3 regions of the Amycolatopsis sp. CA-161197 genome follow, and region 1 is predicted to be linked to each of the others. Evidence: riboswitches for the same ligand, from Rfam matches in the RefSeq annotation. Region 1 holds a riboswitch; each other region holds the start of a gene.
What was found. A riboswitch is a leader RNA that binds a small molecule or an ion and turns the genes downstream of it on or off. The one in region 1 is predicted to bind cobalamin.

Region 1 (3,263 bases):
CCCTGGACGCGATGGCGTCGGTGGCGTACGGCCCCGAAGCGATCGTGATCGTGCTGGCCGTCGCGGGCGGGAGCGGGCTGGGGTTCACGCTGCCGGTCACGCTCGCGATCGCGCTGCTGCTCGGGGTCCTGACGCTGTCGTACCGGCAGGTGATCGCCGCGTTCCCGGACGGCGGCGGCGCGTACGGCGTGAGCCGGGTCCACCTCGGCCGCCGGGCGTCGCTGGTCGCGGCCGCGTCGCTGATCGTCGACTACGTACTCAACGTCGCGGTGTCCGTGGCCGCCGGCGTGGCGGCCCTGACGTCCGCCGTGCCCGCGCTGCTGCCCTACACGCTGTGGCTGTGCCTCGGGGTGCTGGCGCTGGTGACGGGCGTGAACCTGCGCGGAATCGCGGAGAGCGCGCGAGCGTTCATCGTGCCCACGGCGGTGTTCGTCGGGTCGATCCTCACGGTCGTCGTGGTCGGCCTGGTCCGCACGGGGCCCGCCGCGGCCGTCGCCGCGCCGGCGCCCGGGGTCAGCCTGCAGACCATCGGGATCCTGTTGCTGCTCAAGGCGTTCGCCAACGGCTGCGCCGCGCTCACCGGCGTGGAGGCGATCGCCAACGCCGTGCCGTCGTTCCGCCGGCCGCGGGTGCGCCGGGCCCAGCGGGCCGAGATCGCGCTCGGCGTGCTGCTGGCCGTCATGCTCATCGGGATCGCGGTGCTGATCGGGAAGTTCGCCATCCACCCCGTCGACGGCGTCACCGTGCTCTCGCAGGTCACCACCGCGTCGCTCGGCAACGGGTTCGGGTTCTACCTGGTGCAGTTCTCCACCGTGGTGTTGCTCGCGTTGGCCGCCAACACGTCGTTCGGCGGGCTGCCGGTGCTGGCCCAGCTGCTCGCGAAGCACAACAACCTGCCCCACGTCTTCGCGCTGCGCGCCGAACGCCAGGTCTACCGCTACGGCGTCGGCTTCCTGGCGATCACCTCGGCGCTGCTGCTCGTCGTCGCGAACGGCGACACGAACACCCTCGTCCCGCTGTTCGCGATCGGCGTCTTCGTCGGCTTCACCCTCTCGCAGATCGGCATGGTGCGGCACTGGTTGCGCATTCGCCCGCCACGCTGGCACGGCAAAGCCGTCCTCAACGGGTTCGGCGCGCTGCTCACCGGCATCGCCGCGATCGTGGTCACCGCGACGAAGTTCGGCGAAGGCGGCTGGCTCATCGTCGTCGCCCTGCCGCTGCTCGTCGCGGGCATGGAGTGGGTGCACCGCAGTTACCGTCGCATCGGCGACCGGCTCGGGCTCGGGCGCACCCCGCCCCCGCCGCGACCGAACCGGTCACTGGTCGTCGTGCCCGTGCACACGGTGTCCCGCCTGACGCGCGACGCGCTCGCCGCCGCCCTTTCGCTGGGCGAGCGCGTCGAAGCCGTCCACGTGACCCACCCGGGCGAGGAGGCCGCGGCGCGGGAGTTCGTGGCGTCCTGGGACCTCTGGCACCCCGGCGTGCCGCTCGTGCAGCTGTACGACGAACGCCGGCGGCTGGGCGAGCCCCTCGTCGAGCACCTGCGCGGCCACTCCGGCTGCCACGTCTTCGTCCTCATCGCGGAAGTCGAGCCGGACCACCCGTGGCAGCGCATCCTGCAGAACCGCCGCGGCGCCGTGCTCGCCCGCGCCCTGCGCCGCCGCGCCGACGCGGTGGTCTGCCGGATGCGTTTCCGTCTCGGGCAGCGGCCCGAACCGGGCAACGAGGGACGAACCAAAGTCCGCCGCGGTGCCAGGTGATTGACGGGCCCGCCGACGCCGCCGTACCGTTCTGGCCGCGTGACGGCTTCGAGAAGCCGGTGAGAGTCCGGCACGGTCGCGCCACTGTGAGCCCATCGTGTACCCGGTGGGCGAGTCAGGTCGAGGAGCCGTCACCTGTTCCACCCGCAAGGGACGCGTCATCCCGAAGGAGAACCGGACATGGCCAGGCTGAACACCTCCTGTCCCTCGGCCTCCATCTGCCTGCCGGTCGCCGTCGCGGTGTGAACCCGTTCTTCGCTTTCGACACGCACGCCGTGGGCGACGAGCCCGCCGCGCCGTGGCGTCCGCTCTCCGAAGTCCTCGACGACGGACCCGTGCTGCGCGAGCGCGTGACGCAGGTCCGCGCCGTGCTCGCCGCCGGGGGTGGCGACGTGGAGCTCCGGGTCGCCGCTTCCGTGACCCACCTGGGCCTCGCGGCGCGCCTCCTGTCGCCCGCCCTCGCACTCGCCGTGGGCGCCGGCGTCGTCCCCGACTTCTCCACCGCTTGGTGGCAGCCAACGACCGGCGGCGCGGTTCCGCTTTCGCTGCCCGAAACCGATGCTGTGGACGACGACCTGGTCGCGCTCTTCGACCACCGGGTCCTGAGTGGACCGTTGCGCCGGCTGCACCAGGCTCTCGCCGGGTTCTCGCTCTCGGCGACCATCCGCCGCGGCAACGTCGCCTCCGCCCTCAACGGCGCCGTCACGATGCTCCGCCGAGAACGTCCCGAGTGGACGGACGACATCCACCGCTTCCGCGACCGCCTGGAAGCCCTGCCGGTCCTCGCCGACACCGCCATCCACGAGGACGGCCGCTTCCGCCGCCGCAGCTGCTGCCTCATCTACCGCGCCGCGCCGAACCACGACGGCCCGAAATGCGGCGACTGTGTCCTGGCCTGACCCGTGCGGGTGATCGCGCTGTGGTGCGGCCTCGCGGCGGTCGTCGGTGTCGTCGGTGTCGTCGATTCGCTGACGCCCGGAGCGCCGCACCTGCCGCAGCAGAGTTGTTCGCGGCCGTTGCCGGGATCTTCGTGGTGGTCGGGATCGCCGCCGCGAAACTCGCGCTGAACCGTCCGGAGGTGCCTGCCTCGACGATGGCCCGCCACCTCTGGCGGAAGCTCCCCGCCCTGCTGCGGTGGGGAGCTCTGGCCGTGATCGCCGGTGGTGCCGTCGTCGCCGTGCTCGCCGCGCCGCGAGTGCCCTACGGCGTACCCGAGGTCACTCCTCACGGCTACCTCATGGTCACCCGTCAAGGCGATTTCTTGGTCAGCACCGCCGATTACCTCTACCTGCGCGCCGAGAACGAGCGGCTGATCGCCGCCATCGCACTCGTGGTCAACAGCGCGGCGGGAACCACCGCGTTCGCGTTGTCAGTGTGGTTCGCCGATCCGCACCCGTGACCAGTCGAGCTCGGCCAGGTTGACCACGATGGCCTCCTGTGTCGTGCGGGCGATCACCACGACGGCTTCGTTCTCCGGGTCCGGGTTCTCCTCCCGGTGCGGCA
Region 2 (3,263 bases), 4.0 Mb from region 1:
CGAGCCGATCGTGGTGGTCGGCAACGGCGGCAGGCCGAGGGATTCCTGTTGCAGGGCCGCCCGTTGCTCATACGGCGCACGCACGGCGTCCTCGGGCTTCAGCGCCGCCAGGCGCTCGCGCACGGCCGCGTCCACCGGGTTCGTCGCGCGGTCTTCGACGGCCGCGCGCTCGGCAGACAGGTCCACCTGATCGCCGCGCAGCGCCCGCCCGAGCAGTACGACCTCGGCGACCTTCTGATCGGCGAACGCGAGCCAGCTCTTCAGCCGTGGGTCGAGGTTCTCGGCCTCGACGTCGTGCGGCACGTGCAGCAGCGAGCACGACGTCGACACGCTCACGTGCCGCGCGGTGCCGGCCAGCCGGGCGGCACGTTCGAGCGCACGGTCCGGGTCCGTGCGCCACACGTTGCGCCCGTCGACGACACCGGCGAGCACCTCGTTGTCGCGCAAGGCGCCTTCCTCCGCCACGGAGTCCACAAAGGACTCGTCGGTGACGAGGTCCACGGCCAGCGCGTCGATGGGGGAGCGGGCCAGCACTCCCAGCCCGCGACCGAGCCCGCCGAAGTACCCGGCGACGAGCAGCTTCGGCCGGTCTTCGGTCTTGGCCAGCACGTGGTACGCGCGGGTCAGCGCGTTGAGTTCCTTCGTGGTGCGGTCGCCGGCGAACGCCGGCTCGTCGAGCTGCACCCACTCGACGCCCTCGGCCTTCAGCGCGCACAGCAGCGCCGCGTACGCGGGCAGGAGCTCGTCGAGCAGCTCCAGCGGCTCGAACCCCGGCCGCGTCGCCTTGGCCAGCAACAGGAACGTGACCGGGCCGACGAGCACCGGTCGCGTCTCGATGCCCAGCTCCCGGGCCTCGCGCACCTCGTCGAGCGGCTTCGTGCCCGACAACGCGAAGCGCGAGTCGGGACCCAGTTCGGGCACGAGGTAGTGGTAGTTGGTGTCGAACCACTTCGTCATCTCGAGCGCCGGCTCGTCCTGCACGCCGCGCGCGGCCGCGAAGTACGTATCGAGCGGCGAGAGGCCGAGGCGGGTGAAGCGCTCCGGCAGCGCGCCGAACAGCTCGGCGGTGTCGAGCACCTGGTCGTAGTGGGAAAACGTGTTCGAGGGGACCGATTCCAGGCCGGCTTCGCGCAGCCGCGACCAGGTCCGCCCGCGCAGTTCGCGGCCGGTGGCGAGCAGTTCCGCCTCGCCGGTGGTGCCCGCCCAGTAGCGTTCCAGGGCGCGCTTCAGTTCCCGGGCCGGCCCGATGCGCGGGTACCCCAGGATCGTGGTGCCGATGGTGGTCACAGGCTCTCTCCTCGCGAGCTCGTTCGAGGCGAGCCCGGGCACGCGAGAACCGCGTCTTCGGTCAGGCCTGCTCCCACGGGGCCCGGACTCACGCACGCCGTCGGCGCACGTACCACGGGCAGGTCTTCGGACTCGTGGGCGCCGAGCTCGCGCCTACTCACCGTCGCTTCCCGGGCTCGCGCCCAGTGCTTGACCACGAAATCGTGGTGACGGCTTTCGTTCCCACTCACCGCTGCGGGGCAGTCCCGGACTCACACCGGGTTCCCTGTTGCCTCGCCAGGGTGCGGCCGCACGAAAAAAGCCCGGCCACGCCCTGGCGAACCAGTGGCGTGGCCGAGCCTAGCGGGTCGCGGCACCGGGTGGCACGACGTCCGCTGTGATCCCGGAGACCGGGATCGGTCCTGCAGTCGATCAGTCCCAGTCCAGCGCGCCGCCGGACTGGTACTCGATCACGCGGGTCTCGAAGAAGTTCTTCTCCTTCTTCAGGTCCATCGCCTCCGACATCCACGGGAACGGGTTCTCCGTCTCCCCGAAGATCGGCGCGAGGCCGATCTGCTGGGCGCGCCGGTCGGTGATGAAGTGCATGTACTGCTCGCACAGCTGCGCCGAAAGGCCGAGCATGCCGCGCGGCATGGTGTCACGCGCGTAGCGGACCTCCAGCTCGCACGCGTCGGTCAGCATCTGCCGGATCTCCGCCTGGAACTCTTCCGTCCACAGGTGCGGGTTCTCGATCTTGATCTGGTTGATGCAGTCGATGCCGAAGTTCAGGTGGATCGACTCGTCGCGCAGGATGTACTGGTACTGCTCGGCGATGCCGACCATCTTGTTGCGGCGGCCGAGCGAGAGGATCTGCGCGAAGCCGGTGTAGAACCACATGCCCTCGAAGATCACGTAGAACGCCACGAGGTCGCGCAGGAACGCCTGGTCGGCCTCCGGCGTGCCGGTCTCGAAGTCCGGGTTCTCGAGGTTCTGCGTGTACTTCAGCGCCCACGCGTCCTTCTCGGAGATGGACGGCACCTCGCGGTACATGTTGAACAGCTCGCCCTCGACCAGGCCGAGGCTTTCGCAGATGTACTGGAAGGTGTGCGTGTGCACGGCCTCCTCGAACGCCTGGCGCAGCAGGTACTGGCGGCACTCGGGGTTGGTGATCTGGCGGTACACCGCGAGCACGATGTTGTTGGCCACCAAGGACTCCGCCGTGGCGAAGAAGCCGAGGTTGCGCTTGAGCATCTGGCGCTCGTCCTCGGTCAGGCCGTCGGGCGACTTCCACAGCGCGATGTCGGCCTGCATGGCGACCTCGGTCGGCATCCAGTGGTTGTTGCACGCGGCGAGGTACTTGTCCCACGCCCAGCGGTACTTCATGGGCAGCAGCTGGTTCACGTCGGCGCGGGCATTGATCATGCGCTTGTCGTCGACGTTGATCCGGGCGGCGCCGACCTCGATCGCGCCGAGGCCGGTGGCGTCCGTGGTCTCCACGTTGGTCATCTAGAGGCTCCAAGAAAAGGCTCGTGAAGGGGTGCGGCCGGGTCTCGCCGGCCGCACCCCTTCACGAGGAGGTCACTGGCAGGCTTCGCAGTCGGGGTCGTCGATGCGGCAGGAGGCGCCTTCGGTGGCGACGAAGTCGATGTCGTCGACCTTCGGCAGCTCCTTCGGCTCGGCGGGCTTGGCGGCCGGGACCGCGGCGGGCACGGCCGCGGCGGGGCTCGCCGGCACGGCGGCCGACGGCGAGGGCAACGGTGCCGGCGAAGGAGCCGGAGCCGGCGTCGCGGCCGGAGCCGGAGCGGCGGCCGGGGCGGCCGAGACCGCGTTCAGCTTGCCGTCGGTGCCGCGCAGGGTGCTCTTCTCCACGTGCGTCGCCGACTGGGCGCGCAGGTAGTACGTGGTCTTGAGGCCCTTGTGCCACGCGTAGCGGTACAGCTCGTCGAGCTTGCGCCCGCTCGGCGCCGCGATGTAGAGATTCAGCGACTGCGCCTGGT
Region 3 (3,263 bases), 2.9 Mb from region 1:
CGGGCACCACGTCGAAGTAGCGCCAGCCGCGGCGGGTCAGGGCGGCGCCCAGCATGGCGCCGATGGTGTTGAGCAGCACGTCGTCGGTCGAGGTCACGCGGCCGCTCTGGATGAGGAACTGCGTGGCCTCCACCAGCACGGACGCGCTCAGGGCGGTGAGCGCGATCCGGCTGAGCGACCGCAGCCGGCGCAGGCGCAGCGGCACGAGCGCGCCCAGCGGGCTCAGGAGGAGCAGATTGCCGACGACCTGCCAGAGCGATCCGTCGTCGGACAGCGCGGCGGTGAGGTCGGCGCCGGGCACCAGGTCGAGGGTGCTCCCCGAAGCGGTGCCGACGGGCATGATGACCAGGCAGAGCACGAGCGCGCCGAGCGTCACCGCCGTCACGTCGACTGCCGCGGTCGCCGACGCGTGGCCGAGGCTGATGTCGCTGCTTCTTCGCCGCCTCCGCGCGGCGAGCAAGGGCCAGCAAAGCAGCGCGTATGGCAACGCGATGGCCGTGATCGGGATGATCCCCCAGAAAGCGCGCAGCAAGGCACCCATGCGCTTCCCTTCTCGAACCCCTCTGAACTGCTTCTTCCCGCCCTCCCAAGATCAACCTTCGCATTGCCGGTTCGAGTCGGCATGCTCAGCGGGCCGCACTATTCGGTGATCTTTCCGGTGGCGCGAAACGGCTTCCCGTGGTTCGGTCGAGGCGCGGACCGTCCATAGTGGATGCTGTGGACAACCCTGTGGAAGGATTGCGCCGACTTGGCGGAAAGCCTTGGTTCACAACGGAAACCAAGGGTTTGAGCCTGTGTACTACCCGGCGAGCTCGCGCGCCTTCTCGATGAGCGCGGACAGGTGCAGGCCACGGTGGACGTCGCACGGGTGCGTGGTCGTGCCACTCGCGACCATGGCCGCGAAGTCGTCCAGCAGAGCCGTGTAGGCCTCCCCGGCGGTGCCTGGTTTGCGGCCGAGTGTCCGGTAGCCGTGCTCGCCGTAGACCGCGACCTCGACCACGGTCGGCTGAACCGGGAGCCGCAGCGACAGCGTCGCGGTGCTCGTCGCGCCGCCCTCGTGGGCGAACATCAGCTGCCACAGGTCGTCGGGACCGCGGTGGGCCGCGAGCACGTCGGTGATGCGGCCGAGGGCGGCGTCGAGCAGGTCGAACGCGTGCGGGCCGATGTCGGCGAGCGCGCCGCCGGACGCGTCGAGCCGCCACGCCGACGTCGAGTACTGCCCGCCGAGCAACGCGCCCGAAAGCCAGCGTGCGCCGCCGCCGCGCCAGCCGCCCGAGGCGGCGAGGCCGTCGAGCCATTCGCGCGTCTGCTGGGAGAACCGCAGCGTGAGCATCACGAGCGACGCGACGCCGGCCTTGTCCACGGCGTCGGCCAGCCGCTGCGCGCTCGCCAGGTCGGCGGCGATGGGCTTCTCGAGGATCAGGTGCTTGCCGGCCTCGGCCGCGCGCGTCGCGATCTCCGCCTGCACGGCGGGCGGCACGGCGAAGGCTAGGGCGTCGACCAGGGAGAACAACTCGTCGAGGTCGTCGGTGCCGACCGCGTCGTGGGCCTCGGCCAGCGGGCGGGCGCTGGTGACGCGGCGCGCCCACACGGCGGTGAGCTCGGTGCCGGGGTGTTCGGCCAGTCCCGGCGCGTGCACCGTGGTCGCCCAGGGACCGGTTCCGACGAGGCCGATGCGCAGCTGTCCGACGTCCACGCCCGGAAGTGTAGGTGTGTCCGGCGCCGCTTCCGGCGGGTACCTCCGGTGGGTTAACGTCGGTCAGCTGTACACCACGATCGGGGGAAGCCGGTGGGAATCCGGCGCTGACCCGCAACCGTGAGCGGCCGCCCGCGCGGCCGTGAGCCGGATCGCCCGCCGTGGTCCGACTCGATGCGAGGTTCATCAACGATGCGGTTGTTCCCTGCAGTCCGGCTCCTGGCCGTGGCCGCGCTCCTGGTCACCGCCGGCCTGTCCGGCGCGAGTCCCGCCACCGCGACCGTGCCCGGGAAGGGCACCGCGGGCTACTGTCCCGACGCCACCGGCGTGACGGTGGTGGTCGACTTCCAGGACCTCGGTGGCGACACCCTGATCCGCTGCACGCCCGGGCCGCAGGCCGACGGGGTGGCGGCCATGCAGAACGCGGGCCTCGACATCGCGGGCGTCGGCAAGTACGGCCTGGCGCTGATCTGCAAGATCGAGGGCAAACCGGTCGACCAGTCGTGCTCGGGGATGCCGCCGGAGAGCGCGTCGTGGAGCTTCTGGACGGCGACCGACGGCGGCAAGTGGGCTTCGAGCCAGGTCGGGGTGCAGGGCTGGAAGCCGCCGGCGGGGAGCTTCGAGGGCTGGTCGTTCGCGCACAACAAGTCCTTCCAGGACTACCCGCCGCCGCGGGTGGCGCCGGTGCGGAAGGCCAACGCGGCGGTGCCCGCGGCCGCGTCGACGGAATCCGGCGGCAGCGGCTTCCCGTGGAGCCTGGTGATCGGGCTCGTCGTGATCGTGGTGCTGGTCGTCGCCGGAGTGGTCGTCGGGCTGCGGCGCAGGCGTGCTGCCCGGTAACGCGCGGGCTCTGCACCCGGGTGCGTGGTGGGTGTGGGCGCTCGCGCTCGCCGTCGCCGCGAGCCGCACCACCAACCCGTTGCTGCTCGCGCTGGTGATCGCCGTGGCCGGGTTCGTGGTGGTGAACCGCCGGGGCGACGCGCCGTGGGCGCTGGCTTTTCGCGTGTACGCGCTGGTCGCGGCCGTGATCGTGGTGTCGCGCGTGCTGTTCCGCATCCTCATCGGCGGCGAGGACGGCGGCCACGTGCTGTTCACGCTGCCGACGATCCCATTGCCCGCCGCGGCCGCCGGGATCGAGCTGCTGGGGCCCACTTCGGCCGAGGAGCTGCTCGGCGGCTTCTACGACGGCCTGCGGCTGGCCACGATCGTGCTCTGCGTGGGCGCCGCCAACGCGCTGGCCAACCCGAAACGCCTGCTCAAGGCCGTGCCCGGTGCGTTGGCCGAGGTGAGCACGGCGGTCACGGTGGCGCTTTCGGTGGCCCCGCAGCTGGTGGAGAGCGTGCAGCGGGTGCGGCGCGCGCGCCGGCTGCGCGCGGCGCGTGGACGGGGGCTGAGGTTCGTGAAGGGGGTTTTCGTGCCGGTGCTGGCGGACGCGCTGGACCGCTCGCTCCTGCTCGCGGCGGCCATGGACTCGCGCGGCTACGGCCGGCGCGGGTACCTCGCACCGCGCGTGCGGGTGCTGATCGCCGCTTGCGTGCTCGCCGGACTGGTCGGGGTCGCCGTCGGG

Region 2: linked by a shared signal. The riboswitch ahead of metE (5-methyltetrahydropteroyltriglutamate--homocysteine S-methyltransferase) and the one ahead of ACQPXB_RS33780 ((2Fe-2S)-binding protein) in region 1 are both predicted to bind cobalamin.
Region 3: linked by a shared signal. The riboswitch ahead of ACQPXB_RS47820 (hypothetical protein) and the one ahead of ACQPXB_RS33780 ((2Fe-2S)-binding protein) in region 1 are both predicted to bind cobalamin.

The regions. Positions count from the first base shown of each region.
Region 1 is NZ_CP192059.1:7,178,922-7,182,184, reverse strand. Features, by position in the region: gene ACQPXB_RS33785 (APC family permease) at 1-1,760, shown strand, start outside; adenosylcobalamin (AdoCbl) riboswitch at 1,800-1,895, shown strand; gene ACQPXB_RS33780 ((2Fe-2S)-binding protein) at 2,003-2,659, shown strand; gene ACQPXB_RS33775 (hypothetical protein) at 2,764-3,159, shown strand; partial or broken gene ACQPXB_RS33770 (cupin domain-containing protein) at 3,130-3,263, opposite strand, start outside.
Region 2 is NZ_CP192059.1:3,174,773-3,178,035, forward strand. Features, by position in the region: gene metE (5-methyltetrahydropteroyltriglutamate--homocysteine S-methyltransferase) at 1-1,287, opposite strand, end outside; cobalamin riboswitch at 1,388-1,590, opposite strand; gene ACQPXB_RS15230 (ribonucleotide-diphosphate reductase subunit beta) at 1,699-2,772, opposite strand; gene ACQPXB_RS15235 (ribonucleoside-diphosphate reductase subunit alpha) at 2,845-3,263, opposite strand, start outside.
Region 3 is NZ_CP192059.1:10,092,290-10,095,552, reverse strand. Features, by position in the region: gene ACQPXB_RS47830 (VanZ family protein) at 1-541, opposite strand, end outside; gene ACQPXB_RS47825 (Gfo/Idh/MocA family protein) at 800-1,696, opposite strand; cobalamin riboswitch at 1,740-1,874, shown strand; gene ACQPXB_RS47820 (hypothetical protein) at 1,889-2,536, shown strand; gene ACQPXB_RS47815 (CbiQ family ECF transporter T component) at 2,526-3,263, shown strand, end outside.